4 regions of the Ensifer sp. SSB1 genome follow, and region 3 is predicted to be linked to each of the others. Evidence: riboswitches for the same ligand, from Rfam matches in the RefSeq annotation. Region 3 holds a riboswitch; each other region holds the start of a gene.
What was found. Region 3 has a riboswitch for thiamine pyrophosphate ahead of thiB (thiamine ABC transporter substrate binding subunit). Riboswitches for the same ligand answer to the same signal wherever they lie in the genome.
Positions count from the first base shown of each region.

Region 1 (7,453 bases), on a different contig from region 3:
ACTCGCGGGCAAGGCTTCAGAGGGATTGGAGAAGGAAGCAGGCATCTACTCTGCAACACTTTCTTCTTGGGAGCGGCGCTGGGCGAAGGGACGGGACTCTCTCGATGACAAGACAGTTTTCATTCTTGATGAGGCCGGAATGGTCTCTTCGCGGCAAATGGCGTCTCTGATTGAGACCGTCGCTAGGAACGGAGCAAAGCTCGTCTTGGTTGGCGATCCGGATCAGCTCCAGCCGATCGAGGCGGGTGCACCCTTCCGCGCCGTTGTAGAGCGGATCGGCTACTCGGAACTAGAAACTATATACCGCCAACGTAAAAACTGGATGCAGACCGCATCACTGGCCCTGGCTCGCGGACAAGTCTCGGACGCGGTCAGCGCCTACGAAAACCAGGGCAGGATCATCAGCACCGGGCTGAAAGCCGAAGCCGTAGAAAGACTGATCACCGATTGGGATAGCGACTACGATCCCGCAAAAACCACATTGATCCTTGCGCATTTGCGCCGCGACGTTCGAATATTGAACGAGAAGGCGCGAGCGAAATTGGTTGAGCGCGGCATTGTCGGCGAGGGGTCTCCGTATGCCGCGGAAGAGGGAGTGCGGCACTTTGCGCCTGGCGACCAGATCGTCTTCCTGAAAAACGACCGAATGTTAGACGTCAAGAATGGTATGATTGGTCGGGTGCTCGAGGCGGGCACCAATCGCATTGTTGTCGAGGTCGGGGAGCGAGAGCACCGCCGCTCTATAACAGTTGAAAGCCGAACCTACCCAAATATAGATCTTGGTTACGCTACAACGATACACAAGAGCCAGGGTACCACCGTCGATAGCGTAAAGATGCTGGCCTCAATATCACTCGATCGCCACCTCGCCTACGTTGGTATGACGCGGCATCGCGAAGAACTAGCGATCTACTATGGAGCGCGGTCCTTCGAAAAAGCGGGCGGGTTGGTTTCAGTTTTGTCGCGCGCAAACGCAAAGGAATCGACGCTCGACTACACAGATCGTTCCCTCTACAGGCATGCGCTTCGTTTCTCCGAGTCTCGGGGCCTGCATCTGCTGGCTGTAGCACGCACCCTGGTTCGTGACCGCATCGATTGGACTGTCAGGCAAAAGCAGCGTCTCAGCGATCTTGTTCAGAGGCTGGCGGCCGTCGGCCAGAGCATTCGGCTCGGCACGACCTCCGCGCGAATGGGGCAATCGAGTACTGGCGAAGACAAAACTCCGATGCTTGCGGGTATCAAGAGTTTCCCTAAAACTTTTGCAGAAGCAATTGAGGAGAGGCTTGCAATCGACCCAACTCTAAAGAAGCAATGGGAGGAAGTGGGCTCTCGCTTTCAGCTAGTGTACGCTGATCCGCAAAGGGCATTCCGCGCAATTGATTTCGAAGCTATGCTCAAGAACGCAGGCGCTGCCAGTTCTACTCTCGCCAAGATTGCTGTCAGTCCCCAGACATTCGGTGCGCTTAGAGGATTAGGCGGAATGCTGGCTTGGCGGTCGGACAAAAAGGACCGCGAACGCGCTCTGGCTAACGCGGGCGCACTTTCACGGGACCTCGAATGCTATCTCAGGCTGCGTCATCAGGCGGAACGGAAACACCAAGCGGAAGAGCGGACCCTGCGAACGAAGTTGGCCATCGAAATTCCGGCACTGTCGTCACGCGCGATGCAGGCGCTCATGCAAGCACGAGACGCGATTGGCCGCAGTGACGGGCAAACCGCCCTCCAGGGCGTGCATAGCGATAGTAACGTGCGCGCCGAGCTTGAGCGGTTCTCCAAGGCCGTGAGCGAGCGGTTTGGTGAGCGCGCCTTTCTCGGTATCGCGGCGAAAGACGCCAAAGGAGAGCTCTTCAACCAGGTAGCATCCCGGATGACTGAAGCTCAAAAGGCAGATTTGCGGACGGCTTGGAGTGCCTTGCGAACGATACAACAAGTCGCCGCCCACGAGCGAACGGCCCTTGCACTCAAGCAGGCAGAGTCTTTGCGGCAAACCAGGAGGCAAGGGTTGTCTCTCAAGTGAAAGAGCTTTCGCGATTGAGAACACGGTCACGGCGTGCGTCGACCCTGTGTTGCGTCGCTTATCGGACGATAACTTGGACCGTAGGGAGTAGCCTTACCGCGGTGGTGCTTTGGACATTCGACTGAAGGGTGGCCCATTGTCCAACGCCATAAATCACTAGAGTGCTCGGACGAGATCGTGGAGTTTTGAGATGGAGTGCCGCTATGTTTCTTGTCGACCGTGAACTCGAGGCACTCACTGCCTTTCGGCGCGACCTGCACCGGCGGCCGGAGGTTTCGGGCGAGGAGCGGGAGACGGCGGAAACGATCGTGACGGCGTTGGCCGAGACGAGGCCGGATGCGGTGATATCAGGCCTTGGCGGGCATGGGGTGGCGGCAATCTATGAAGGCCGCGAGCCGGGCCCGACCGTCATGGTGCGGGCCGAGCTCGACGGGCTGCCGATCGAGGAGATTTCCGAGATCGCGCATCGCTCTCAAATCAACGGCAAGGGGCATCTTTGCGGCCATGACGGGCACATGACGATCCTGATGGCGCTGGCCAAGGGGCTCGGGCGCGAACGCCCGGTGAGGGGCCGGGCGATCCTGATGTTCCAGCCGGCCGAGGAAAACGGCGCGGGGGCGGCGGCCGTGCTCGCCGATCCAAAATTTTCGACGATCAAGCCGGATCTCGTCTTTTCGCTGCACAATTTTCCGGGATTAAGCTTCGGCCATGCGGCGCTGCGCGGCGGACCGGTCAACTGCGCCTCGCGCGGCATGCGGATTTCGCTGTCCGGCAAGACGGCGCATGCCTCGACGCCGGAGGACGGGATTGCGCCGACCTTTGCTGTTGCTTCGCTGCTTGCCGGCCTGACGGCGCTCGGTAACAACGGGCCGCTCGACGAGACCTATACGCTTGTCACGGTGACGCATGCGCGGCTCGGCGAGGCGGCCTTCGGCATCAGCCCCGGCCATGCCGAGATCTGGGCGACGCTTAGGACACTGACCGACGAACGCATGGCCGGTCTCGTGGCCCGCGCCGAGGCGCTGATCGCCAAGGAGGCCGGTGCTGCGGGGCTGAAGGTTGCGATCGGCTACGAGGACGTGTTCCACCAGTGCAGCAATGCGGAAGCTGCTGTCACCGCGCTCGAGCGGGCCATGGACGAGGAGGGCGTCAGCCATGACAAGGGCGCGGGCGTGCTGCCGATGAAGGGGTCGGAGGATTTCGGCCTTTTCGGGCGGGTGGCGCCAGCGGCGATGTTCTTCCTCGGCGCCGGCGAAAACCATGCGCGCTTGCACAATCCCGATTATGACTTTCCCGACGATCTGATCGGCATCGGTGCCAAGGTGTTCATGCGGGCGATCCGCAACGAACTGGGGTAGAAATGTTATTTTCGAAGCTATTGTGCGAGGCCGCTAATGACCCGAGCGTTGCCAAGTAATCGCGTCAAAATATTCGGTAGTCAGAACCAGATTGAGATGCGCGGTTATAGGTCGAAGCTGAAGGTTCTATCAAGGCGAGTCCGTCCACTTCTAAATCCTTACAGTTCCGCATCGATGATCATTGACGCGACCTGAACGTAACTGGCTCGTATCAGTTTATCAGTCAAGGGCAATAGACAACGAACTGGTCGCTCAAGACTTAGCCCTCAACATTCTTCGCACCTTCTGCGAGAGTTCATCAAGAGTCGCCATAACTCGGTTAATCTGCGAGAGGGTTGCCGATAGCTCTGGGCCATACCTGATTATGAGATACTCTCTGCTTGCGGAAAGAGTTGCCAAGTGCGCCGCCGTCCGTTTGCGCAGAACGAGCCCCGCTTCTACTGCTATTCTTGTCCGCTCGCCAAGATCGTGCTCAAAATCGCGAATCGCCTTATGGTCGAGGCCTTTGGAAAGCAGAAGAGCGTTTAGATAGAGTTCGATCGAATGCAGAGCGAGAAGACGTTGTGGGATGCGGTGGAGTTTAGATAGCCCCTGACCAAGCTCCACGGCAGCGTCTTTGTACTGCGCCGCCAAGTTCATTATGTCCCGGACATTTGCTGTTTCGCCAGGATACGCAAGGCCCATTCAGGTTGCTCTCCAAGATTGAGTGAAAATTCCGTCTGACAGCTTCGTTGTTGATCGCCAGCAGCTTTCATCATTCTGACGGAAGCGGTTGATTTGGTGGTTGGCGACCGTGTTGAGGAACGTGCCCTCGAGTGTGTTTCATCTGCCGCCGTAACAACTCCATAACGTCTTCCAGCCGCTTCAGGTGCGTTCTCCAAGTCGAACAAGATCCTTCAGCATCGTCCGAAGTTCTGGCCAGGGCGGATCTTCGAGCTTCAGGTCGGGATCGTGCATAACGATTAAGCAATGAAGCTTTGCGGTAACTTCTGTCAGCGAAGAGGGGCGTGTGATCCACATAACCCGTCCGGATATCCCTGCTTGCTCCGCGAGCTCCTGTTCCAGAGCGACCGCCGCACTGTATCCCAATCGCTGGTCGGCGTCTTTCCATTGCTTCCTGCGTCGACGAAGTTCGGCTCGTGCCTCGGACAGCCGCTCCGCGTCCAGTTGATTAGCCAGTCGATTAATGCCGGGCAAGGACTGGACGACGATGGGCGGATCGTTTCCAGCAAGCTTCAGCTCGACCACCGGAAAGCCACCCGCGATTTCCAGCATTTCCGCTTCGACCTTTTGCCTAAGGCGCGTCGCTCGCACCCGCTGTTGATGGCAAGCGTACCACCGGGGCCACATTTCCCTTACAGGCGTGGGCCCGCTCGCTCGTCGCTGACCGCCGACTTCCGCGACCTGCGCGTTTAACACGCGTGAAGCAACAGGAAGCAGGTTTCTGCGGTCGATCAGACGGGGCATATTTTCTGCAGCGCCGCCCTGCGGATTTTCTTTTCCACGCATAATTGCAGGCATAGTTCTGCTATTCTCAGAATCAGCCATGATCCAAGCTCTCTAAAGCTAGATTTGGGTCTAGGCCGCTTGTGGTACCTCATACCAGAAACGGCGTGGAACTCGTAACAGGGATACGATAACGAGTAATGCAGTGCACTTCAATAGAAAATCGTATCGGTGTTACGAAATGATGCCGATTCAATGTAAGATGGCGCGCGCAGCGCTGGGTTGGGGCACACGGGATCTAGCGAAAAATGCCGGCGTGTCGCCCGATACAATCGCTAGACTAGAGCGCGGCGAGCGGCTTCGAGAGGCGACCATCGACGTCGTCCGATCGGCTTTTGAGAAAGCTGGTATAGAGTTCATCCCAGAAAACGGTGGCGGCGCCGGTGTCCGCTTTTCCAAACCAAGAGCCTAAATCAAAGGCAACGACGCGATCGAGATTCACGCTGAACCGTCTTAGTGTCGCATTGGAGCGACTTTGCGGCAGCGCCGCTGACCATACTTGTGGCAGCTGCGGACGTGGTGGGGAACACGGTGATGCAATGTTGATCGCCAATAGTTGACATCACCTCCCGCGCTCCCCTAGCTTCCTCCGTTGCCGAGGGGCGCACCTGACGGTGCTGAGACGGCGGCGAGCCAGACCCTTGAACCTGATCCGGATCATACCGGCGGAGGAACGGCAAGGGCCTATCTGGCACATCAGCCGCGTCTCCGCCGTTCATTTGGATCTCCGTCATTTGTTTTTGGGAGATCGTTGGTGCCTGCACAGAGTGTGGAATATTGCGAGGTAGGATTCCGAGAGACGAGCCAACCGATGCCTGGTCTTGATCATTCGGTTTCCTCGCTGATACTTGGAAGCACCCGGCATCTTGAGGGTACCTCTGCTCCCAGGTGGAACCAGCCATGACCGCTATCGCCGTTACCATCGCAGGCTCGGATTCAGGTGGTGGCGCCGGCGTCCAGGCGGATCTTAAGACGTTTTCGGCGCTTGGCGTCTATGGAGCCAGCGTGATTACCGCTGTCACGGCGCAGAACACCCGGGGTGTCACGGCTGTCGAGGATATCTCTCCGGCCGTCGTTGCTGCGCAGTTGGACGCCGTGTTTTCAGATCTCGCCGTTGGTGCAGTGAAAATCGGGATGGTGTCCCGCCAGGAGACCATTGCCGCGATCGCATCCGGCCTGAAGCGCTATCAACAGATGGCAGTCATCGATCCGGTGATGATTGCCACTTCCGGTGACGTCTTGTTGCGCGCGGATGCGATCGCGACGCTCAAGGAGGAGTTGCTGCCGCTTGGCCTCATCGTGACGCCGAACTTGCCCGAAGCGGCGTTGTTGACAGGACGCGCGATTGCGGAGAACGAGGCGGAAATGGCGCGTCAGGCGGAGATGCTTCTGAAGTATGGTGCGCGTGCAGTGCTGATGAAAGGCGGACATGCGAAGGGCGACGAGGCGGTGGATATCCTCTTTAGTGGGGATACACCGTTGCGCTTGGTGCGTCCGCGGGTCGAGACGAGGAACGATCATGGCACCGGCTGCACGCTGTCAGCCGCAATTGCCGCTGGTCTTGCTCGCCAGCAGACGCTTGAAGACGCGGTGGTGGCCGCCAAGACCTATCTGCATGAGGCGCTTGTTGCCGGCGCCGCTTTGAAAATCGGGCAGGGGCGGGGGCCGGTCCATCACTTTCATCGGTGGTGGGGGTCCAGCGGCGATTAATTCCATTCCCGGAGCCTTGTTCATGCTTAGCTTTAGGAAACTAGGCTATTGCATTGTTTAAAGGGCAACAGAATTCCCGGATCGGAAGCCGGAAGCTCGTCGCCTGCAAACACAAGATGAGTAACGGAGGACGCGCGTTTTGGTTCAGGCTACCGCGGCGCTGGCGTGAGCCGGCTGCTCTGCCTTGAGCAGTTTTCGGTAGAGCGCGACATGCTCGCGGCCACAGTCGACATGGCTCATCGGGCGCCTGAGGGTTGCCCGGAGGTTGTCCCAGGATCGCGGCGTACTCAGCACGTCTATAAGCCGATCGGCAAGGTCTTGTGCGCTGCCGGCCCGGAAATGGTAGCCGTCCAGGCGGTCGCGAACTTTCTCGGCCATGCCGCCGATATCTGAACACAGGATCGGTCGGCCGTGATGCAGGGCTTCCTGAATGACGACCGGGGAGTTCTCCCACCAGACCGACGGCATCACCACCCAATCAACCGAGCGCATTAGTCGCGGCATGTCCTGGTTCTGGTAGGCGCCGTAGAAGCGGACGCGGCGGCCGGCATCCTCGATCAGTTTCGCGACGCGGTCCTGATAGTCGGTCGGCTGGCGTTCGAGGTTGCCGCCAAAGATCATCAGCGTCGAATCGTCTCCCCAGATCTCCTCGGGTACGCGCGAAACAGCGTCGATCAGCACATGCACCCCCTTGAAGGGGGTCATCTGACCGAAATAGGCAAATCGGTTACGTCGTGCGATCGGTGCGGGCAACTCACGCGCAGGCGTCTTTTCACCCATGACGATGCCGTTTTCGATCACAAAGATCTTCTCGGCGGCGATGCCCCACTCGACATAGCGATTGGCGAGAAAAGCGCTCGGG
Region 1 covers NZ_JAEPRP010000204.1:4,409-11,861, forward strand. Annotated here, with positions in the region: gene traA (Ti-type conjugative transfer relaxase TraA) at 1-2,017, shown strand, start outside; gene I8N66_RS32435 (amidohydrolase) at 2,221-3,375, shown strand; gene I8N66_RS32440 (hypothetical protein) at 3,628-4,059, opposite strand; gene I8N66_RS32445 (hypothetical protein) at 4,240-4,923, opposite strand; gene I8N66_RS32450 (helix-turn-helix transcriptional regulator) at 5,063-5,293, shown strand; TPP riboswitch at 5,470-5,572, shown strand; gene thiD (bifunctional hydroxymethylpyrimidine kinase/phosphomethylpyrimidine kinase) at 5,782-6,591, shown strand; partial or broken gene I8N66_RS32460 (glycosyltransferase family 4 protein) at 6,736-7,453, opposite strand, start outside.
Region 1: another riboswitch for thiamine pyrophosphate. It lies ahead of thiD (bifunctional hydroxymethylpyrimidine kinase/phosphomethylpyrimidine kinase); the one in region 3 lies ahead of thiB (thiamine ABC transporter substrate binding subunit).

Region 2 (7,453 bases), on a different contig from region 3:
ATCGCCGTCGAAACCAGCGACAAGGGCACCGTCTTCACGGTTCGCCTGAAGAGGGCCTGAGCAATGCAGCCGACCGTCTATCTCGTCGACGACGACAACCACCTGCGCAAGGCGATGACGCAGACGCTGGAGCTCGCCAACCTTACCGTCGCCTCGTTTGCCAGCGCCGCCGAAGCGCTGGAGACGCTCGACGCAAATTTCGACGGCATCGTCGTCAGCGATATCCGCATGCCGGGCATCGACGGCTTGGCGTTCTATCGGCGCATCGCGGCCTTCGACGCGGACCTGCCCGTAATCCTGGTCACCGGCCATGGCGATATTCCGATGGCGGTGCAGGCCCTGCAGGACGGCGTCTACGACTTCATCCCAAAACCCTTTGCCGCCGACCGGCTGGTGCAGAGCGTGCGACGTGCACTCGAAAAGCGAAAGCTCGTCATGGAAAACCGCGCGCTGAAACGGGCCGCGGAGGCAGCCGGAGACAGCCTGCCGCTGATCGGCCAGACGCCAGTCATGGAACGCTTGCGCCAGACGATTCGGCACATCGCCGATACCGATGTGGACGTGCTGGTCGCCGGCGAAACCGGCAGCGGCAAGGAAGTGGTCGCGACCCTGCTCCACAACTGGAGCCGGCGCCGCAACGGCAACTTCGTGGCGCTGAATTGCGGGGCGCTGCCGGAAACGGTGATCGAAAGCGAACTCTTCGGCCACGAACAGGGCGCCTTTACCGGCGCCTTGAAGAAGCGCATCGGCCGGATAGAGCATGCGAACGGCGGTACGTTGTTTCTCGACGAGATCGAGGCGATGCCGCCGGCAACGCAGGTGAAGATGCTGCGTGTTTTGGAAGCGCGCGAGATCACGCCACTCGGCACCAACCAGGTGCGACGGGTCGATATCCGCGTCATCGCTGCTGCCAAGATCGATCTCGGCAATCCGGTTGAGCGCGGCGATTTCCGAGAAGATCTCTACTTCAGATTGAATGTCGTGACGCTATCGATCCCGCCTCTGCGCGAACGCCGCGACGATATCCCGCTGCTGTTCTCGCACTTCCTGACCCGGGCAGCCGAGCGCTTCAGGCGCGACGTACCCATGATCTCGCCGGCTGCGCAACAGCACCTGATGACCCATGCCTGGCCCGGCAATGTGCGCGAACTCTCGCACTTTGCCGAACGGGTGGCGCTTGGTGTCGAAGGCCCACTCGGACAAGCGATTGCGCCTGCCAAACAGCCGGGATTTGCGCTACCCGAACGGCTCGAACGCTATGAGGCGGAAATCCTGAAGGAGGCGCTGCGCACCCAGCGTGGCGACGTCAAGGCGACGATCGAAGCGCTCGGAATTCCGCGCAAGACCTTCTACGACAAGCTCCAGCGCCATGGTATCAACCGCGCCGACTACGCTGAGCGGTCGGCACCGGATAAGGCCGACCGCTAGCGCCAAACTCACTTCCGCAAACACACGTATTAGGTGCATCTTCATCGACAGGCGAATTCGCGCTTGACGTCCCGGGCCGATCAATGGCTATGATCTAGGCATTCACCAGGGGGGTCCCGCAAGGGGCTGAGATTCTGCTGGATGGTCGGCTTGCCGGCTATAGCGCAGTGACCCGTTGAACCTGATCCAGTTCATACTGGCGTAGGGACGGTGCAGATATCGAAGCCAGGATTCCGTGCGTCCAGCATCTGGCGGAGCGTCTTTCATCTTTCCGGCATCAGAACTGGGTCTCCAATCGCAACTTGGAGCCTCGTCATGAATATTGCCACCAAACCTACTCCCCTCTCGGTCACGCAAGGCCCGCTTCCCGCCTCCCGCAAGATCCACAAGCCGGGCATCCTTCACCCGGATATCCGCGTACCGATGCGCGAGATCGCGCTGCACCCGACCTCGGGCGAGCCGCCGGTCACGGTCTATGATTCCTCCGGCGACTACACAGCCGACGACGCCGAGATCCGCATCGAGGACGGTCTGCCGCGGCTCCGCCGCAACTGGATCGTCGACCGCGGCGATGTGGAAACCTATGAGGGACGCACCGTCCGCCCGGAGGACAACGGCTTTGTGAGCGGAGACCGGCTGACGCCGACCTTCCCGTTCCAGCACGCACCGCTGAAGGCAACGGCTGGCCGCGCAGTGACCCAGCTTGCCTATGCCCGCGCCGGCATCATCACGCCCGAAATGGAGTTCGTCGCCATCCGCGAAAATCTCGGCCGCGAGGCGGCGCGGGCGAAGGTCCGCGACGGCGAGAGCTTCGGCGCCCACATCCCCGACCATGTAACGCCGGAATTCGTTCGCCAGGAAATTGCCAGCGGCCGGGCGATCCTGCCCGCCAACATCAACCACCCGGAATCCGAACCGATGATCATCGGACGGAACTTCCTGGTGAAAATCAATGCCAATATCGGCAACTCCGCCGTCACCTCGTCTATGGCCGAAGAGGTCGAGAAGATGGTCTGGGCGACCCGCTGGGGCGCCGACACGGTCATGGACCTCTCGACCGGCCGCAACATCCACAACATCCGCGAATGGATCATCCGGAATTCACCGGTTCCGATCGGCACCGTGCCACTTTACCAGGCTCTGGAAAAGGTCAACGGCATTGCCGAGAACCTCACCTGGGAAGTCTATCGCGACACATTGATCGAGCAGGCCGAACAGGGCGTCGACTACTTCACCATCCATGCCGGCGTCCGCCTGCATTACATCCCGCTCACCGTCGATCGCGTCACCGGCATCGTTTCGCGCGGCGGCTCGATCATGGCCAAGTGGTGTCTGCACCACCACCGCGAAAGCTTCCTCTACGAGCATTTCGAGGAGATCTGCGACATCTGCCGCGCCTATGACGTCTCCTTCTCGCTCGGCGACGGCCTGCGCCCGGGCTCGATCGCCGACGCCAACGACGCCGCGCAATTCGCCGAACTCGAAACGCTGGGCGAACTTACAAAGATCGCCTGGGCCAAGGATTGTCAGGTGATGATCGAAGGCCCCGGTCACGTCCCGATGCACAAGATCAAGGAGAACATGGACAAGCAGCTCACCGTTTGCGGCGAAGCGCCGTTCTACACGCTCGGACCGCTGACGACGGACATCGCACCGGGCTACGACCACATCACCTCGGGCATCGGCGCGGCCATGATTGGCTGGTTCGGCACCGCCATGCTCTGCTACGTCACGCCGAAGGAGCATCTCGGCCTGCCCGACCGAAATGACGTCAAGGTGGGTGTCATTACCTACAAGATCGCCGCCCACGCCGCCGACCTCGCCAAGGGCCATCCGGCCGCTCAGGTGCGCGACGACGCGCTCTCGCGCGCCCGCTTCGAGTTCCGCTGGGAGGACCAGTTCAACCTCTCTCTCGACCCGGAGACGGCCCGCAACTTCCACGACGAGACCCTGCCGAAGGAGGCGCACAAGGTCGCGCATTTCTGCTCGATGTGCGGCCCGAAATTCTGCTCCATGCGGATCTCGCACGACATCCGGGCCGAGGCGCAGAAGGAAGGGCTGGAGGCAATGGCGGCGAAATACCGCGAAGGCGGCGACCTCTACATGCCGGTGGAAGGGGCGGCTGGCGCGGCCGAGTAGACGCAAAGACACGCTGAAGGGGCCAGTCACGGCCCCTTCAGTTCGCGCAGGACTTCCGTCCAGCGCCCCAGAGGCGGAAGCGGTGATCGCCAACGGACTCCTTCGCCGTCATGCTCGGGAGGGGCGAGCGTGCACCTTCCGCTCGATCCCATCGAGAAGCACGCTGGCATCGGCAAAGGTCATGCGGCTCCATATGTTCGCGCAGATTGTGGCCGACGCCTTCACGGCGGGCTAGGAAGATCGCCGCTGTGGGGCTGGCGACCATCTGCGCGTTGTGGTCGCCGCCATGGGCCCCGCACCCTGCGCACCACTTCACCCGTCACCCGTCACCCGAATAACTTGTCCCCGCGTCGATTGAGCGGTATGCAAAGTTCACGCGAAAGTCGCTGTCGGCGAAATTCATTCGCAATGAATTGCCGTCTCTGCCGCGCAGAAGGTCTTGCAAAACGGCGCAAGTACGCCGTTCGCACAAGGAGTAAAGACTTGAGGTCACGCCTGCTGAGACTGACGGCTCTGACGATGGGAGCCCTTGCACTCGCCGGTGGCCTCCCGCGCGACGGGCGTTTTGCCGCGGGCTTTTCCTGGATTTCCGCCGCCCATGCGGACGACGCCGATGTCGACGGCGGGAATGGCGAAGGTGCTCCGGGCGGCAGCGACCAAGGCGGCGAAAACATCGGGAGCGGCGGCACCGAGGGTGGCGGCGATGGGGGTGGCGGCGATTGGGGCTCCGGCGATGGTAGCGGCGCGGGCGAAGGACCCGGCGGGACCGGTGCAGGCGGCGGCGGTGGCGCCATCGACGGGGTTGGCGTCTTTGACGGAGATAGCGAGCGCCACTCATCCTCTTCGCGCGACGGGCGGGATTATGGACCAACCGGCAGCGCATGGCACGGCGGCAGCAGTTTCCTCAACCTTTTCCGCCGGACGCCCGAAGGGCCTATCGAGGGGAACCGGCCAGAGTCTTCCCCCGGGCAGAAGAGCGATACGGGATCCAGCAAAAGCGCAGGTCACACGAAAAGAGAGCCTTGAAGAGACGTCTGCTTCGTCACGACGAAGGGTGACGTGACGTGCGCAGTTTATCGCGGACGCAGAAACGCCTGTGTCTGGATGCCCGGGCCAAGCCCGAGCATGACGGCGCAGAGGGAGGCGCGATATCGATCCCGTTCAATCAACGAACGCGCAGAGTCCCTATCCCCCTCTAGCGACCACTCACCATCCACTCGACCACATCGAGGAGCACGTTGGCGCCGGCGACGAGCTCATCCGGCTCCGTGTGTTCACGCGGATTGTGGCTGATGCCATCGCGGCTCGGAACGAAGATCATCGCCGTCGGCGCAATGCGGGCGATCATCTGGGCGTCGTGGCCGGCGCCCGAGGTCATGCGCCGGCTATTGAGGCCTCGCGCGCTGGCCGAAGCCTCGATCGTCGCGACGATGCCCTGATCGAAAGCCACCGGCTGGAAGCGTGCAAGCCGCTCGACCGAGATCTGGACACCCTCTTCCGCGCCGATACGCGCGAGAAAGTCCGACAGCGCCGCTTCGAGCACCAGCAGTCGTTCCTCGTCCGGATCGCGCAGATCGACCGTGAAGACGGCACGCGACGGGATGACGTTGATCGCGTCGGGCTCGAAACGCATGGTGCCGATGGTCGCCACGCTCGGCGCGTTCGAGCGGGCGATATGCTCGCGCAGGAAGAGACTGACGCGGGCGGCGGCGAGACCGGCGTCGGAGCGCATCGCCATCGGTGTCGTGCCGGCATGGTTGGCGACACCATCGATCGTCACGCGCTGCCAGGAAATACCCTGCAGGTTCTCGACGGCACCGATTGCAAAGCCCTCGCGCTGCAGCACCGGCCCCTGCTCGATATGGAGCTCGACATAGGCGTGGGGCTTGAGGAAACCCGGCTCGACATTGCCGGCATAGCGAATCCGCTCGAGTTCCTCGCCCAGCGACGAGCCATCCGTGCCGATGGTCGCGAGCGCCGGCTCCAGCGGCAGGCCGCCGACATAGACGAGCGAGCCGAGCATGTCGGGCGCAAAACGCACGCCCTCCTCGTTGGTGAAGGCGGCAACGACGATCGGCCGCGTCGGCGACACGCCACGCTCCTTCAGCGTCTCGATCACTTCGAGCGCGGCAAGCACGCCGTAACATCCGTCATAGATGCCGGCATTGATGACCGTGTCGATGTGCGAGCCGAGCATGACCGGCGCTTCGCCGCTATTGCCCTCGTCGCGCCAGATGCCGAAGATGTTGCCGATGCGGTCGACCGCAGCGTCGAGTCCTGCCGCCTCGATCCAGGCGATGAGGCGATCGCGACCGGCCTTGTCGTTGTCGGAGCCGGCCAGCCGGGTCAATCGGCCCTCAGCATCGCGACCAAGTTCGCCAAGCTCGCGGATGCGCCCGATCAGGCGCGCAGCATTGATGGAAGGAAATGGCATCTCTGTCCTGTTTTCATGCGGATTTCTGTTCATGACAGGGCGTCGGCTGGCGCCAGTCTCTGCCGGATAATCTCGGCGTGGTAGCGCGCGCCGAAGATCAGGGCATCGTCGTTGAAGTCGTAACGCGGATTGTGCAGCGGCGCCGACGCCTCGCCGTTGCCGATGAAGACGAAGCAGCCCGGCACGTGCTCGAGGAAGCGCGCGAAATCCTCCGAGCCGGTCATCGGCTCGGCGGCCGTTGCGACATTCCCGGTGCCGAACACCGCTTCAGCCGCGGCAAAGGCGTGGCCGGTCAAGGCCGGGTCGTTGATCAGCGGCACGAACTCGCGCGTATAGTTGACCTCGACCTCGCAGCCATAAGCATCCGCCGTACCTCTGGCGATCACGCGCATCTCCGCCTCGATTCTGGCGCTGACCTCCGGGCGGAAGCTGCGGGCGTCACCGAGGATGCGGGCGAGACCGGGCAGCGCGTTGCGCGTGCCGTCGGTCAAAAGCTCGGTGACCGAGACGACACCGATATCCGTCGGCGACAGGCGGCGCGAGACGATCGTCTGCAGATTGACGACGGTGGCACAGGCGGCGACCAGCGTCTCGTTGCCCCAGTGCGGCCGCGCCGCGTGCCCGCCAACGCCTTTGAGCACGATTTCGAAATTGTCCTCCGCCGACATAATCGCGCCGACGCGGGTCTCAAAGCGGCCGATCGGCAGCCCCGGCATGTTGTGCAGGCCGTAGATTTCGTCGAAGGGAAAGCGTTCCATCAGCCCGTCGTCGAGCATCGCGAGCGCGCCCTTGCCCCACTCCTCGGCCGGCTGGAAGATGAAGCACGCGGTACCATCGAAGCCGCCGTCTTCGGCAAGCATCTTGGCGGCGCCGAGCAGCATGGCCGTGTGACCGTCATGGCCACAGGCATGCATGGTGCCGGGCTTTCTCGAGCGGTAGGGCAACTCTCCCTGTTCCGGTATCCTGAGCGCATCCATGTCGGCCCGGAGCGCGATGGCGCGGTTGCCGCTGCCACGTTTCAGCCGGCCGACGACACCGGTGCCGCCGACGCCCTCCACCACCTCGTCGAGCCCGAATTCCCTGAGCTTTGCGGCGACGAAGGATGAGGTGCGCTGTTCCTCGAAGCCGAATTCCGGGTGCGCATGCAGGTCGCGGCGCCAAGCCGTCATCTCCGCGACAAGCCGGTCAAAATCCATTTCCACCATGGCTCACCCTCTCTCGTTCGATGCGTTGGCGACGGTCTCGGGCGACAAACCGACCAGGGCGGCATAGCGCTCGGGGTCCGTTGCCCCCTCGGTATTGATGACGAAGGCGCGCGACTGGGCCGTCAATCCGAGCGCCTCCCGGAGCGACGGATCCCGGGCAACGGCCAGCAGCCCGGCGAGGCCGACGCCGCCGCTTTCGCCGGACACGATCGCCGGATCAGGTCCTGCAGGCCGCGCCAGCCGGTTC
Region 2 covers NZ_JAEPRP010000021.1:33,519-40,971, forward strand. Annotated here, with positions in the region: partial or broken gene I8N66_RS07780 (ATP-binding protein) at 1-60, shown strand, start outside; gene I8N66_RS07785 (sigma-54 dependent transcriptional regulator) at 64-1,428, shown strand; TPP riboswitch at 1,526-1,654, shown strand; gene thiC (phosphomethylpyrimidine synthase ThiC) at 1,744-3,567, shown strand; gene I8N66_RS07795 (hypothetical protein) at 4,051-4,593, shown strand; gene I8N66_RS07800 (Zn-dependent hydrolase) at 4,763-6,001, opposite strand; gene I8N66_RS07805 (M20 aminoacylase family protein) at 6,031-7,206, opposite strand; gene I8N66_RS07810 (diaminopropionate ammonia-lyase) at 7,210-7,453, opposite strand, start outside.
Region 2: another riboswitch for thiamine pyrophosphate. It lies ahead of thiC (phosphomethylpyrimidine synthase ThiC); the one in region 3 lies ahead of thiB (thiamine ABC transporter substrate binding subunit).

Region 3 (7,453 bases):
ACCGACAGCAGCGTCGAGAGGGTTGCCTGCAGCAGCGTGAAGCGGGTGACGCGCCAGATATAGGCGTCGAACAGGTTGCCTTCGTTCGTGCCGGCGGTCTGGGCGAGCAAGGCTGCGATCGCCAGGCCGACGAAGAGCAGGAAGGCGCCGAGGCAGAGCGCCCCGGCGACAACAGTCATGCGGTTTTCGCGCAGTGCGAACAATCCGGCCTCAGCTCTTGCTCATGGCGGCAAGCCATTCGTCGATCCAGGCCTTGCGGTTCTTCGCGACTTCTTCCGACGGCAGCAGGAAGGTCTTCTCCGGATTGACCAGCTTGTTGAAGGCATCCGGCAGCGGCTCGCTGGTGACGCCGACCGGCATCATCCAGTTGGTCGTCGGGATGATCGACTGGAACTCCGGCCCGGTCATGAAGCTCAGGAACTGTTTTGCCAGGTCCGGCTCCTTGGCATGCTTGGTCATGCCGGCGACTTCGATCTGGATGTAGTGGCCTTCGGAGAAGGCCGCCGCCTGGTAGCGCTCGTTGTTTTCCGCGACCATGTGATAGGCCGGCGAGGTGGTGTAGGAGAGCACCATCGGTGCTTCGCCCTTGGTGAAGAGGCCGTACGCTTCCGACCAGCCGGGAGTGACGGTCAGAACGCGGTCCTTGAGCTTAGCCCAGGCAGCGCCGGCCTCGTCGCCATAGACGGCCTTGACCCAGAGCAGCAGGCCGAGGCCCGGCGTCGAGGTGCGCGGGTCCTCGATGACGATCTTCTGTGACGGGTCGCCTTCGACGAGCTCCTTCAGACTCTTCGGTGGCGTCTTCAACGTTTCGGTATCGTAGACGACGGCGAAGTGGCCGTAATCATAGGGAAGGAAGGTATCGTCGGAGAAGCCGCCCGGAACCTTCAGCTCCTTGGCATCGACGCCGTGCGGCGCGAAGAAGCCGGTCGCCTTGGCTTCCGCCACGAGGTTGGTATCGAGGCCGAGCACGATGTCGGCCTTCGAGGCGTCGCCTTCGAGCTTCAGGCGGGTGAGCAATTCGACACCATCGGCGACGCCGACATAATTGACCTTGCACTCGCAGGTCTTTTCGAAGGCTTCCGCCACCTTGGCGCCCGGGCCCCATTCGGTGATGAAGCTCTCATAGGTATAGACCGTCAGCGTCTTGTCGGCTGCCGTTGCATGGTGGGCGAAGACGAGACTTGCGGTAGCAGCCAGAGCTAGCCGGCTAAACAGTTTGTGTTGCGATAAATTGGACATGGCAGGCACCTCTCCCAAAGTTCGTTGTTGCATGGGAAAAGGGCGTATCGATCCGATCGCGTCTAATCCCTCCGCCGGTATGAGCCGGATCAGGTTCCGCGGGTTGGCGTTGCACGCCTCTCAGCCTCCGGCCGCTATGCGGTCGGGAGGCACCCCGTTAGAGCGGCAAAAGATTTACCGCCACGTTGGTTCCATGGCAAGCGATGTTTGGGGGGAGCCGAAAGTGGCGCCTTGGAGCGGGGCATTGGCTCGTATTTGCGTAAGCCGCCAACTGCGCTACACCACTGCAGCGAGGAGGAAACGCCATGCCAGATATGCTCGTTCGACTTTACGCCCTGCCGTCTCAGCCTCAGTCGAGGCTTGGAGCGGGTATCAGCATTCGCCGTGCCATGGCGCCGGAGCGCCGCCTGGTCGTCTCCTGGATCGAGAAGACCTTTGGTGCCGGCTGGGCGGGCGAGGCGGAAGCGGCCTTCTCTTCCACCCCGACGCGCATGCATGTCGCGGTGCACGAGGAAAAGATCGTCGGCTTTGCCTGCCACGACGTGACCGCGCTCGGCTTCTTCGGTCCGACTGGCGTCGATGAAGGCATGCGCGGCCAGGGGATTGGCGAGGCGCTGCTGATCGCCAGCCTGACGGCGATGCGCGAGGCCGGCTATGGCTATGCAGTCATCGGCGGCGTCGGACCGGCGAAGTTCTACGAGCGGGTAGCCGGTGCGTTCGAGATTCCGGATTCGACCCCGGGCATCTATGCCGGCATGCTGTTTCCAGATCCGGTGCCGGAAGGGCACTGACGGCTTCAGCAAAATTTCGAGAACCGGTCGTCCAACGGTTTTCTTCGTTTTCCTTCCGCGGTCCTTTGCGCTATGGGCTTTGCCATGGCTCGATCGACCTTCACCATTCTGCTTGGCGGCGCCCTTTCGCTGACCGACCGGCTGACACGACAGCTGAGCGGAAGCCGCTTCGTTGCAGCTGACGGCGGCATGCGCCATGCCCGTTTGCTCGGCGTCGTACCCGATGTCTGGGTCGGCGATTTCGATTCGACCGAAGACGCGTTGCTTTCCGAGTTCGCCTCCGTTCCACGCGAGCCCTATCCGGCGGCAAAGGCGGCGACGGATGGCGAGATCGCGGTTGAGGCAGCGCTATCGCGCGGCGCCGATCGGCTGATTTTCGCGGGCGCGCTCGGCGGCACCCGCAGCGACCACGCCTTCATGCATCTGCTGCATGCTGTCGCCCTTGCCGAGCGTGGGCTTCCGGTGCTGATGACCTCGGGCGAGGAAGAGGCCTATCCGCTGCTTGCCGGTCCGCTCGAGCTCGACCTGCCGAAGGGTTGCCTCTTCTCGGTGCTAGGTCTGACCGAACTTACCGGCCTTTCGATCGTCAATGCGCGCTATCCGCTCGACGATTTCACCCTGCCGTTCGGCTCGTCCCGAACCGTTTCCAACGTTGCGGAGGGTCCCCTTCGCTTCACTCTCAAGAGCGGTCGCGCCATCGTGCTTGCCCGCCCTTATGATCTTTCCGGAGCCTGAGCCTTGGCGCCTCCCATTCTGAAACTCGACGATATCTTCCTTACCTTTGGCGGCACGCCGCTTCTGGCCGGCGCGAACCTGCAAGTGGAGCCGGGTGACCGCATCTGCCTGGTCGGGCGCAACGGCTCGGGCAAGTCGACGCTGATGAAGATCGCCGCCGGGCTTGCAGAGGCGCAGTCGGGCGAGGTGTTCCGTCATCCGTCGGCGACCATCCGCTATCTGCACCAGGCGCCGGATTTCGACGGCTACGACACGGTGCAGGCCTATGCCGAGGCGGGCCTGGGGCCGAGCGACGACCCGTATCGCGTCGCCTATCTGCTGCAGCACCTGGGGCTGACAGGCGACGAGGATCCGAAGCAGCTCTCGGGCGGCGAGGCGCGCAGGGCAGCGCTCGCCCGCGTCATGGCGCCGGAGCCGGATATCCTGCTGCTCGACGAGCCGACCAACCATCTCGATCTGCCGACGATCGAATGGCTGGAAGACGAACTGACCCGCAGCCGCTCGGCGCTCGTCTTGATCTCGCACGACCGGCGCTTCCTCGAGAAGGTGTCGACCGCCACCGTGTGGCTCGATCGCGTCCAGTCGCGCCGGCTCGATCGCGGTTTTGGCCATTTCGAGGCGTGGCGCGACGAGGTGCTTGAGGCCGAAGAGCTGGAACAGCACAAGCTCGGTAAGGCGATCGAGCGTGAGGAGCACTGGCTACGCTACGGCGTGACGGCCCGGCGCAAGCGCAACATGCGCCGCCTCGGTGAGCTGCAGAACATGCGGGCCGTCTATCGCGGCCACAAGGGGCCGCAAGGGACGGTGCAGGCGACGGCCGCCGACGCCAAGGAATCGGGTAAGCTGGTGATCGAGGCCGAGAAGATCAGCAAGGCCTATGGGGACCGCACCATCGTTGCGCCCTTTTCGATCCGCGTGCATCGCGGCGACCGCATCGGTCTCGTCGGCCCGAACGGTGCCGGCAAGACGACGCTCCTGAAAATGCTGACCGGTCAGATCGAGCCGGATACGGGCACGGTCAAGCTCGGCACCAATCTCGAAATGGCGACGCTCGACCAGAAACGCGAAGATCTCAATCTGGACGACACGCTGTCGCACTACCTGACGGATGGGCGCGGCGAGAGCCTGCTCGTCAATGGCGAGCAGCGCCACGTCACCGGCTACATGAAGGATTTCCTGTTCCAGCCGGAGCAGGCGCGCACGCCGATCCGCGAACTCTCGGGCGGCGAGCGGGCAAGGCTGATGCTGGCGCGTATCCTGGCGCGGGCGACCAACCTTCTGATCCTCGACGAACCGACCAACGACCTCGATATCGAGACGCTCGACCTCCTGCAGGAGATTGTCGCCGGTTTTGCCGGAACGGTCATCCTCGTCAGCCACGACCGTGACTTTCTCGACCGCACCGTCACCTCGACGATCGCGCCGGCGAACCCGGATGCACCGGACGGACGCTGGATCGAATATGCCGGCGGTTATTCCGACATGATGACGCAGCGCAAGGGTGCGATCGAGGAGAAGCGCAGGGCCGAAAAGGCGGAAAAGGCCAAGGCTGACGCAGCTGCGCCTGCCGCCGAAGCGCCGAAGGCGGCCAAGGGCAAGCTTTCCTACAAGCAGAAATACGCGCTTGAAAATCTGCCGAAGGAAATTGCCAAGGCGGAGGCCGAGGCCGCCAAGCGCGAAGAAAAGATGGCCGATCCCAATCTTTTCACAAAAGATCCAAATGCTTTTGCGAAGCTCGCGCAGGAACTGGAGAAACTTCGTGCGGATCTTGCCCGCATGGAAGAGGAATGGCTGGAACTCGAAATGCTGCGCGAGGAGCTCGAGGGCTAAGCCACAGCCACTGGTACGTTGAATGGCGTCGATTGATATGGTAAGTAAAGCTTATTATATCATTTGTGAACGATGCTGATGCCATTCAAACTCGAATCCGAAACCATTGGAATGCTTCTGACCGATGTCTCGCGCCTGTTGCGCGGGGCGTTCGACCGCAAGGTCAATGCCATGGATCTGGGCATCACGCCCGGCGAGGCGCGCACGCTGATCCAGGTGGCGCTCACCGAAGGCATCAAGCAGGCCGAGATCGCCACACGCATGGGCATCGAGCCGATGACGCTGTCGGCCTATCTCGACCGACTGGAGGCGACCGGGCTTGTCGCGCGTGTTCCGGATCCTGCGGACCGCCGCGCCAAGAACGTCGTCATCACAGAAAAGGCCGGCCCGCTGCTTTCCGAGCTGATGACGGGGCTGCGGGAGATGATGAACGCCTATACGGCGGGACTCGACGAGGAAACGCGCGCGTTTCTCTGTTCCAACCTGCGTATCCTGCGCGACAACCTGCGCCAGCTCGATCCCTGCCTTGCAGGCAAGGAGATGGTGGAAAAATCCGAAGACCGGGCCGGAGCCTTGCGATGACGCGTCGCATGAGCGAACGGCGCACGAGCATCATCGGCGCCTTCCTGGTCGCGCTCGGGCCCGTTTCCATGGCGCTCTACACCCCGGCCATGCCGGAACTGGTGCGCGCCTTCTCGTCCAGCGAGGCGGCGATCAAGATGACGCTGTCGCTTTACTTTGCTGGATTCGCCTTCGCCCAGCTTGTGTCGGGCACGCTTTCCGATGTCATCGGTCGGCGCCGTGCCACGTTGATCTTCATGGCAATCTATCTGGTCGGCAGCCTGATGGCGGCCTTGGCGCCCTCGATCGCAGTGCTTCTGGCCGGGCGCCTGGTGCAGGGCATCGGCGCTTCCGTCGGCATGACGGTGGCCCGTGCGATCGTGCGCGACCAGTTCACCGGGACCGAAGCGGCGCGCATCATGAACATGATCGGCATGATGCTGGCACTCGGTCCTGCGGTCTCACCGACGCTCGGCGGCCTGGCGCTCGGCCTCTTCGGCTGGCAGTCGATCTTCTTCCTGATGGTCGGCTTCGCTGCCATGGCCTGCATCACGGTGCAATTCTTCATGGCGGAGACGGTAACGCCGGACCCGAGCAAGGGGCACTTGAAGCCGATCGTCGCGGCCTATCGCACATTGGTCAGCGACAGCCGCTTCATGTCCTCGACGCTCGTTATCGGCGGCGCGGTCGGTGCGCTCTATGCCTGGGCGACGATGCTTCCCTTCGTGCTGATCAACGAGGTGGGCCTGACACCAACCGAGTTTGGCGTCGGCATGTTGATGCAGTCGGGCCTGTTCTTTTCAGGTACGGTGGTGGTGCGCCTGCTGATGCGCGTTTTCACGCCGCAGGCTCTGGTGCCGGCCGGTCTCGTCTTCATCGGTGCGGCGAGCCTGATCCTCGCCTACACCATGCACATGCTCTCGCCGAGCTTCCTTTCGGTCATGTTGCCGATCGGTATCTATGCCTTCGGCATTGCCTTCGTGATGCCCTATATGATGACCGCGGCGATGGCGCCCTTTCCGCATATCGCCGGCACGGCCTCGGCGATGATGGGCTTCATCCAGATGGGATCGGGGCTTCTCGGCGGCGCGCTGGCTGCCGTGGTCGGTGTTCCGGCGCTGGCGCTCGGTACGATCATTCCGAGCTTCGGCCTCGTCTGCATTCTCAGCTATGTCTGGTATCGCCGCACGGTTCGGTTACGGCCGCTGGTCGCGCTGGCCGAGCGCGAGGAACCGTTGCGGCAAGCGGCGGAGTAAGGACACGAAAAAGCCTCCGCGACGGGGTCGCGGAGGCTTCTTTTTTCAATGGGTATCGGCTTAGCGGTTGCGCGCAGCGAGCGTGCGCAGGCGCAGCGCGTTGAGCTTGATGAAGCCGGCGGCGTCCTTCTGGTCGTAGGCGCCCTGGTCGTCTTCGAAGGTGACCAGCTTGTCGGAGTAGAGCGACTTGTCGCTCTCACGGCCGGTGACCATGACGTTGCCCTTGTAGAGCTTCAGCGTCACTTCGCCTTCGACATGTTCCTGGCTCTTGTCGATTGCCGCCTGCAGCATCTCGCGCTCCGGCGAGAACCAGAAGCCGTAGTAGATCAGTTCGGCGTAGCGCGGCATCAGCTCGTCCTTGAGGTGAGCAGCGCCGCGGTCGAGCGTGATGCTCTCGATCGCGCGGTGAGCGGAAAACAGGATGGTGCCGCCAGGGGTCTCGTAGACGCCGCGCGACTTCATGCCGACGAAGCGGTTCTCGACGAGGTCGAGACGGCCGATGCCGTTGTCGCGGCCGTATTCGTTGAGCTTGGCAAGAAGGCTTGCCGGCGACAGGCGCACGCCGTTGATCGAAACGGCGTCACCACGCTCGAAGCCGATCTTGATGACGGTTGCCTTGTCGGGAGCTGCTTCCGGCGAGATCGTGCGCATGTGCACGTATTCCGGTGCTTCCTGGGCCGGATCTTCGAGAACCTTGCCCTCGGACGAGGAGTGCAGCAGGTTGGCGTCGACGGAGAACGGCGCTTCGCCCTTCTTGTCCTTGGCAACCGGAATCTGGTGCTTCTCGGCGAATTCGAGCAGGTCGGTGCGGCTCTTGAACGACCAGTCGCGCCAGGGGGCGATGATCTTGATATCGGGGTTCAGAGCATAGGCCGAAAGCTCGAAGCGGACCTGGTCGTTGCCCTTGCCGGTGGCGCCATGGGCGATCGCGTCGGCGCCGGTCTTCTTGGCGATGTCGATCAGGTGCTTGGAGATCAGCGGGCGGGCGATCGAGGTGCCGAGCAGGTAGACGCCTTCGTAGACGGCGTTGGCGCGGAACAT
Region 3 covers NZ_JAEPRP010000003.1:39,887-47,339, forward strand. Annotated here, with positions in the region: gene thiP (thiamine/thiamine pyrophosphate ABC transporter permease ThiP) at 1-203, opposite strand, end outside; gene thiB (thiamine ABC transporter substrate binding subunit) at 211-1,239, opposite strand; TPP riboswitch at 1,289-1,406, opposite strand; gene I8N66_RS01130 (GNAT family N-acetyltransferase) at 1,545-2,030, shown strand; gene I8N66_RS01135 (thiamine diphosphokinase) at 2,115-2,765, shown strand; gene I8N66_RS01140 (ABC-F family ATP-binding cassette domain-containing protein) at 2,769-4,595, shown strand; gene I8N66_RS01145 (MarR family transcriptional regulator) at 4,674-5,177, shown strand; gene I8N66_RS01150 (multidrug effflux MFS transporter) at 5,174-6,412, shown strand; gene I8N66_RS01155 (argininosuccinate synthase) at 6,473-7,453, opposite strand, start outside.

Region 4 (7,453 bases), on a different contig from region 3:
AGACCGCTTCGCCGAAGCCATCGGCAGGCGAATTGCTGCCGATCGAAGCGCGCACAAGCGCGATCGTGCCCTCGAAGTCAAGCGGCAGAAGGTCGAGGGTCTGGGCACCGTTATGATGTTGACCGGTCCACCGCGTCAGGTCCTGTTGTGTCCTGGCCGTCCGCGTCGATACGACGACCGGGATCGGCGCCGTTCCGGAGGCCAGCCGTCCGAGCAATTGGCCGGAGGCCTCGTCGAGCCAGTGCACGTCTTCGAGCACGACGACACCCCGCCCCCAGGAAAGACTGTCGGTCATCAGGTCGCGCAGCAATTCGCGCAGGCGGTGGGAGCGCCCGTCGCCCGACATCGCCCGCGTCTCGACCGTGTCGGTCAAGGTCAGGTTGATGGCATCGTTCAGCAGCGGCGCCAGATGTGCGAGTTCCGGGCGACGGGCGAAAAACTGCAGCACCTGGTCCGATGCCTCGGGGCCGCGCAGGTCGCCGATGCCGAGCAGATCGCGGATCACCCCGCGCCAGGCAAAATAGGGCACGTCGCTTTCGATATCGTCCGCATTGCCGACCAGGACCTGGCTGCCATGGTCACGGCAGTTTTCGACAAAGGCGCGAAGCAGCGCCGATTTCCCGACGCCGGATTCACCCTTGACGATCATCACGCCGGCGGCCTGCCCCCGGCCGGCGCGCTCCACATAGGCGTTGAGTACCGCCAGTTCGGCGGCCCGGTTGAAAAGAATGGGTGACTTGTTGTCGATCGTCGCGACCGTTTCGGCTATCGGCGCGAAGGCGACGACGCCACCGCGCATGCCGGGCACCCCAAGCGTCCAGGGGCCGGAAAAAGCGATCTGGCCGGCAGTCTCCTTGGCTGTCGCCTGGTCGACGAGGATGCGGCCTGCCGCAACGCTCGCCAATCGGGCGGCCATGTTCACGGCAGCACCCACGACAGTATAGTCGGCCCGGTGGATCGTGCCGAGTGCGCCACAGAAGCTCTCGCCGGTGGAGATGCCTGCCGACAGGCCGAGATCCGGTTCATCGAGTTCGTTCGACAGGCGAAGGGCGGCGATGATCGCCCGGCGCGCATTGTCGGCATGTTTCCTGCCGGGCAGGCCGAAAACGGCGAAGACTTCGAGCCCGCCGGCATGAAGGGCCGTGTGCAGGATCTCGCCGCCGGTGCGGCCAACGACGGCAATCGATCGTTCTATGAGCTTGTTCAGCCGATCGAGATCCGTATCAAGATCACGGCCGACGATATGCACGAAAAGCGCCGTCACCGTTCTGAGATCCGCGAGCCATTCCGAAAGGGGCGACAGCAGCCGGCTGCGCAACGAAAGCGGCAGATAGGCCTCAAGCCGGTCAGCGGTAGAGCCCGGCTGCGTGCGCGGCGCTTCCTTCGTGGTCGAGCAGGGCTCTATGCTGTCGAGCCGCGCGGTCCCCTCCCGGTTCGGCCCACCCTTGGCGCGCTTGCCGACCAGGCGCCACACGGTATCCGAAACGAGAATTTCGCCGGCATCGCTCAGCTGGCCGCAATGGTCGGCCTGAGCCAGGCAGTCGCCGCCGACGATCAGCCAGCGCTGATCGGCGCGCGGCAGCAGGTGCAGCAGCGTGATGGCACCGGCGCCAACGGCAATGCGCAATTGAAGCGCATCTTCTGGGCTGCCCGGGCCGCCGATTTGCTCGCGGATCCGTTCGGCGCAATAGCAGCTGCGCCAGGCAGTCTGCTCGAGTTCTTCTGGGGAGGGTGCCCGCCAGCCGGCAATCAGGCTGTCGCCTGCGAAACTCAAGACCGTGCCGCCATGCTCTTCGATATGGTTGATGAGCTCGCCCATGAAGGCGTTCAGGAGCAGGCTTACGCGCTCTGCGCCGGCGGCACGGTCGCTTTCGGACCATTTGGCGGTCAAGCGGGTGAAGCCGGAAATGTCGGCGAAAAGCAGCGAGCCGAGGAAGTCTTCCCGTGCGGGGGCAGCCGATTCCGTCGCTGCCGGGGAGGACCAATGGACCAGGGCTCCGGACAGGTAACGTTGGAATTCATATTTGCCGGCGCCACCAACCACGCAAAATTCTCCCCAAGATTTTAGAGTAACACGCCTCCTGTCTGACTGAAAGACGACTCGCGCTGATCTACGAGATGTCAGTAACGGCAAGTAAATAGCTGTTTCGCGCGGCCTTCGGACGGAGTAATGTTTCCCCGATTGTTCGAGGGGGTCTCGCAACAGGAGGGGACGATGGGGGTCGACTGGGCTGGTCCGGTTGCCGCCGTGACGCGCCGTGATGTCTTGCGGCTGGTTTCGGCGGGCGTGCTTGCAAATGTGCTTTCCGGATGCCGGCATCTGCCTTCGCCCGGCGCCTGCAGTCTCAGTCATCCGATCATCGACGTGCATTGTCATTTCTTCAACGCGGCCGATGTGCCGGTGGAAGGGCTCGTTCGCTACGTGGCGCTGCGCGAGAAGATGCCCGAGAAAAGGCTCTCGGCGAATGCGCAGGAAGCGAAGGGACTGGAAAACGCGCTGGTGGTCTTTCTCGTGACCGCGCTTGGCGACGTCGCGCCCAAAGTCAAGCATGAGCTCGCTGTCCTGAAGAAGGGGGCTCGGCGCATTTCCGACGCCGAACTTGCGCGGCGCAAGGACGAGCAGTTGCGTGTCGCGATCAGGGAACTGGTCTCGCGCGCCAACGAACAGCGTTCCACATTCTCACGGCGCAGCCTCGGCGAATCCCCTGATTATGACGGCCTGCTGCAGCAACTCGGCGGCACCCCCAATCTGCCGCAGACATTCCAGAGGCGACTGGACCAGCGACGTTCGGGCGGCATGAGTGACGCGGAGGTCGATACGCTTGCCAACAACGCAAAGGCGCACGACCAGATCGGCACCTATCTTTCTTTCGTGCGGCTGATGCAGGATTACCGGGAAAACCTGGCCGAGGCTTATATCAAGATCTTCGCGTCCAAATGCCGGCTTTCGCTGATCACACCGAGTATCCTGGACTTCGACAAATCGCTGCACGGTCGGTCATCGCCGCAGCGCGACCAGATCGACGTAATGGACGAGGTCCAGCAGCTCGTCACCAGGAAGCATGGCATCCGCATGCACAGCTTCGTCGGCTTCGATCCGCACCGCGAGGCGCAAAAGCCGGGTTCGTCGCTGGCAAACGTCCAGTATGCGATCATGGAAAAAGGCTTCATCGGCGTCAAAATCTACCCACCGATGGGCTTCAAGGCATGGGGCAATGCGGACCCGGCGATCGATGCAGCCCTGAAGCGGCTTTACGTCTGGTGCCGCGACAACGATGTGCCGATCATGGCCCATGCGGAAAACAGCATCGGGGCCGGCTGCGGCTACGGCAACCTTGCAAGCCCCGCCTATTGGAAGGATCTGCTCGACACCAACCAGTACGACAAGCTGCGGATCAATCTCGCGCATTTCGGCGCTTTCGACGAAGTCATACGCCCGGGGGCGCCGACGGGCGTGATGGTCTCCTGTGCCCAGGACAAGTTTTCCGGGCCGCCGACCTGGGAGGACATCATCGGCAGGACGATCGATCACGAGCGTCGCCCCAACCTGTTTGCGGATCTGAGCTATCTCAGTGAATTGGTCAGCAGCGACGACAAGAACCTCCATGCAGAGATCCGGCAGCTGCTGGACAAATGGCTTGATGACTACGACCCCGACGCCCGTCACCTCATGTTTGGCACCGACTGGTCGATGATGGCGCTGGAAAAAGATTACAACGCCTATGTATCGAGGATTGCCGAGCAGCTGACGCTCGCCAGCGTCAGCGACGAGCACCAGCAGAACATCCTCTGGAAAAACGCCTCGCGCTTTCTCGGGATTGACCGACCGGGCAAGACGCGCGACCGCCTCACGGCCTATTGCGACAGACACGGCCTGGGTTCGGCCTGGCTTTCCGAACTGGCGATTGCCTGAAGCAGCGTTGCGGCGTCAGGTGACCCTGCCGTTTGTCTCGATCAGCGCCATGGGGCCGTGCGTGCAATCCATTCGCGTGTCCGCCCCTCGGGGTCGATATTGAGCGTGATATCGGTGACGACGGCGGCGCTGTCCGCGCCGTGCTCGAAGACGCCGGCGATCCGCTCGATGTTGAGGCCGCCGATCGCAACGAGCGGCAGCGGCTGGACGCGTTCCCGCCAGGCGGAGAGCCGCGGCAACCCCTGCGGATCCCATTTCATCTGCTTCAGGATCGTCGGATAGATCGGCCCGAGCGCAACATAGTCGGGTTTCGCGGCAATCGCCGTCTCAAGCTCTGCCTCGTCGTGGGTGCTAAGGCCGAGCTTCAGGCCGGCTGCGCGGATCGCGGCAAGATCCGCCTCCGCCAGATCCTCCTGGCCGAGGTGGACGAAGTCGCAGCCTTCGGCGATCGCGAGGCGCCAGTAGTCGTTGACGACAAGCTGGCAGCCATGACGTTTGCAGACTGCCTTGGCCGCACGGATCTCGTCGCGAAGCTCCGCTTCCGGGCGGTCTTTGACGCGAAGCTGCACCAGTTTGACGCCGAGCGGCACCAGCCGCTCGATCCACCGGGCGCTGTCGACGATGAGGTAGAAGGGATCAAGTTTCACGCAAACACCGCCTTTCCGATGACGGGGGTGGAGGGGACGGCAAAATCGCGTGGCTCCAGCATGCCGGCCTCAAAGGCGTCACGTCCTGCATCGATCGCCCGGGCGAAGGCCGCGGCCATGAGAGCCGGTTTTGCTGCGCCGGCAACGGCAGTGTTCAGCAGGACCGCGTCGAAGCCGAGTTCCATCACCGTCGTTGCATGCGACGGGCGGCCGATGCCGGCGTCGACGATCAGCGGCATATCTGGAAAATGCGCCCGCATGGCCCTGAGCGCCGGGAGGTTCTGCGGCCCCATGGCACTGCCGATCGGCGCGCACCAGGGCATCAGCACCTTGCACCCGGCCTCAACGAGCCGCTCGCCGACCACCAGATCGTCGGTCGTATAGGGAAAGACCTCGAAGCCTTCGGCTGAGAGAATGCGTGCGGCCTCCACCAGCCCGAAGACGTCGGGCTGGAGCGTATCCTGATGGCCGATCACCTCTAGCTTGATCCAGTTCGTGCCGAAGACTTCGCGTGCCATCTTCGCCGTCAGTACCGCTTCCGATACCGAGTGGCAGCCGGCGGTATTCGGGAGCACATGCACGCCGAGAGACCGGATCAGTTCGAAGAAGGCGCCGCCCTGGCGGCCGCCGGCGGTTTCGCGGCGGAGCGAAACCGTGAGGATCTCGGTCGTAGACGCGCGAACCGCGTCTTCAAGGGCGGCCGGCGAGGGGTAGCGGGCGGTACCCAGAAGCAGGCGCGAGCGCAAATCCTGTCCATAAAGCGTCAGCATGTCTCAGCCTCCCTTCATCGGTGAGAGTATTTCGATCCGGTCGCGATCGCTCAGGGCATGGGCCGAGCGATCCGTCCGATGTACCAGCTCGCCGTTGACGGCGGTGGCAAGCCAATCGCCTTCAAAGTCGAGTGCGGCCAGAAGTTCGGCAAGGTTCGCGACTGCGAGGTCGTGATCCTCGCCGTTGACGATCAGTTTCATGCGGCATCTCCCTTCAGGTTCCGGGCAAGGGCAAGATCCGCCGCCTCCTCGGCCAGAGCTGGCGAGAGCAGGAAACCGTGGCGGTAAAGCCCGTTGAGCGTGATGGTGTTTCCAGCGCACATGACGCGCGGCAGGTTGTCGGCAAAGGCCGGCCGGACGCCGGTTCCGGTTTCGATGAGACGCGCTTCGCCAAAGGCCGGGTGCAGCGTGTAAGCGGCGTTCAGGAGTTCCATCAGTGAGCGGGCGGCAATCGGCCCGCCATCGTGGGTTTCGATCATGGTCGCCCCGCACATGAAGAGCCCATCGCCGCGCGGCACGATGTAGAGCGGGATGCGCGGATGGATGAGCCGAACCGGTCGCGACAGCTCTACTTCGCCTGTCTGCAGATAGAGCATCTCGCCGCGCACGCCGCGCAGGCCGGCAATGGCGCCGATCCGAGACGCGCCGCCACAGTCGGCGATCATATCGTGGCCGCTGCCGTCATCCGTCTCTTCGACGAAGGCAACGCCACGCTCGACCAGCTTTTGCCGCAGCAAGACAAGTGCCCGGCGAGGATCGATATGTGCTTCGCCGGGAAAGAACAGCGCCTGCTGGAAGCGCCCGGCAAGCGCCGGCTCCAGCCGCGCGATCGCCGCTGCGTCAAGCCATTCGAAGCCGGACGTGCGCGAAGCGAAGCGCTTGAGTTCGCCGGCATCTCGTGCCGGGGCGACGACCAGCGTGCCGTTGCGCGATACTTCGCCCGGAAGCGCCCGGTCCCACCAGTCGATGGCGCCGATGCCGCGCGTCAGTACCGCTTCCTCGGCACTTTCGCGCTCGCACCAGGGCGCCAGCATGCCGCCGGCAAACCAGGATGCTGCACCGCCGAAGTCCGCCTGCCGCTCCGCAACGGCAACTTCGACGCCGCGACCATTCAGTTCATGCGCCAAGGCCAGTCCGACGACACCGGCGCCTTTGATCAGGACGCGCATGGTCAATGCGCCCCACGGTGCGGAACCGGCCGCCGGCCCGAAAGAAGCAAAGTCGCGATGATGATACGCACTGCCGAGGCTCCATAGTTGGAGACCCAGTTCGCGCCGTAGGGGATGGAAGGACGCCTTGCCGCGATAGGCTCGCGCGAACGCGAATGCGGCAGCGATGTCTGCACCGTCCCTACGCCAGTATGAACTGGATCAGGTTCAACGGGTCACTGCGCCGCGGAAACCGCCTGGCAGAATCTCAGCCCCTTGCCGGGACACCCCTGGTGAATGCTTCAAACTGAACGGCTGGACCGGATTTTGTCAAGAGCCGCCGATGCGAGCATCACGCCGAGTGCCTCCAGCCAAAATTATCTATAAAAATTGGATGAGGCATAAGTTGCTGAGTCTCTGCGTTGTTGAGGCGGCTCGCGTCGATAGATCTGCAGATGAGTTGGGAGGAAAGCTCATTAGAGCAGGATGTTGCGAGTTCATTGCTGCTATCCCGAATTCAATTCACCGAGCGGAAAACGATGCCGTTTGTTGCCTTCATGTCACCTGCTGGATCGTGATATTGCATCCTTGGATTGCTTAATTGCGCACGTGACTACTTAAAAGTGGTTGCCCTAACCCGTCCTTGTGAAAATTATAGATAATTATGGATTCTATCTATTTTACTGGTTCGCGAACGGGGAAATGAACACACATGCTCGACGTAAACAGTTCGACCGAGTCGACTTCAGCCACCGCTAAAGCGACCGAGCCGCGTTGGATTCTGGCTGATGCAAAAAAAATCTATAATCTGCCGTTCAACGACCTCCTCTATCGCGCGCAGTCCGCCCATCGCGCCGCGTTCGACCCAACTCCATCCAGATGAGCCGCCTGCTGTCGATCAAGACCGGCGGCTGCGCGGAAGATTGCGGCTATTGCAGCCAGTCGGCGCATTACCCGACCGGGCTCAAGGCGTCG
Region 4 covers NZ_JAEPRP010000045.1:11,851-19,303, forward strand. Annotated here, with positions in the region: gene I8N66_RS13580 (AAA family ATPase) at 1-2,044, opposite strand, end outside; gene I8N66_RS13585 (amidohydrolase family protein) at 2,216-3,913, shown strand; gene I8N66_RS13590 (thiamine phosphate synthase) at 3,955-4,560, opposite strand; gene I8N66_RS13595 (thiazole synthase) at 4,557-5,330, opposite strand; gene thiS (sulfur carrier protein ThiS) at 5,334-5,531, opposite strand; gene thiO (glycine oxidase ThiO) at 5,528-6,499, opposite strand; TPP riboswitch at 6,660-6,780, opposite strand; partial or broken gene bioB (biotin synthase BioB) at 7,191-7,453, shown strand, end outside.
Region 4: another riboswitch for thiamine pyrophosphate. It lies ahead of thiO (glycine oxidase ThiO); the one in region 3 lies ahead of thiB (thiamine ABC transporter substrate binding subunit).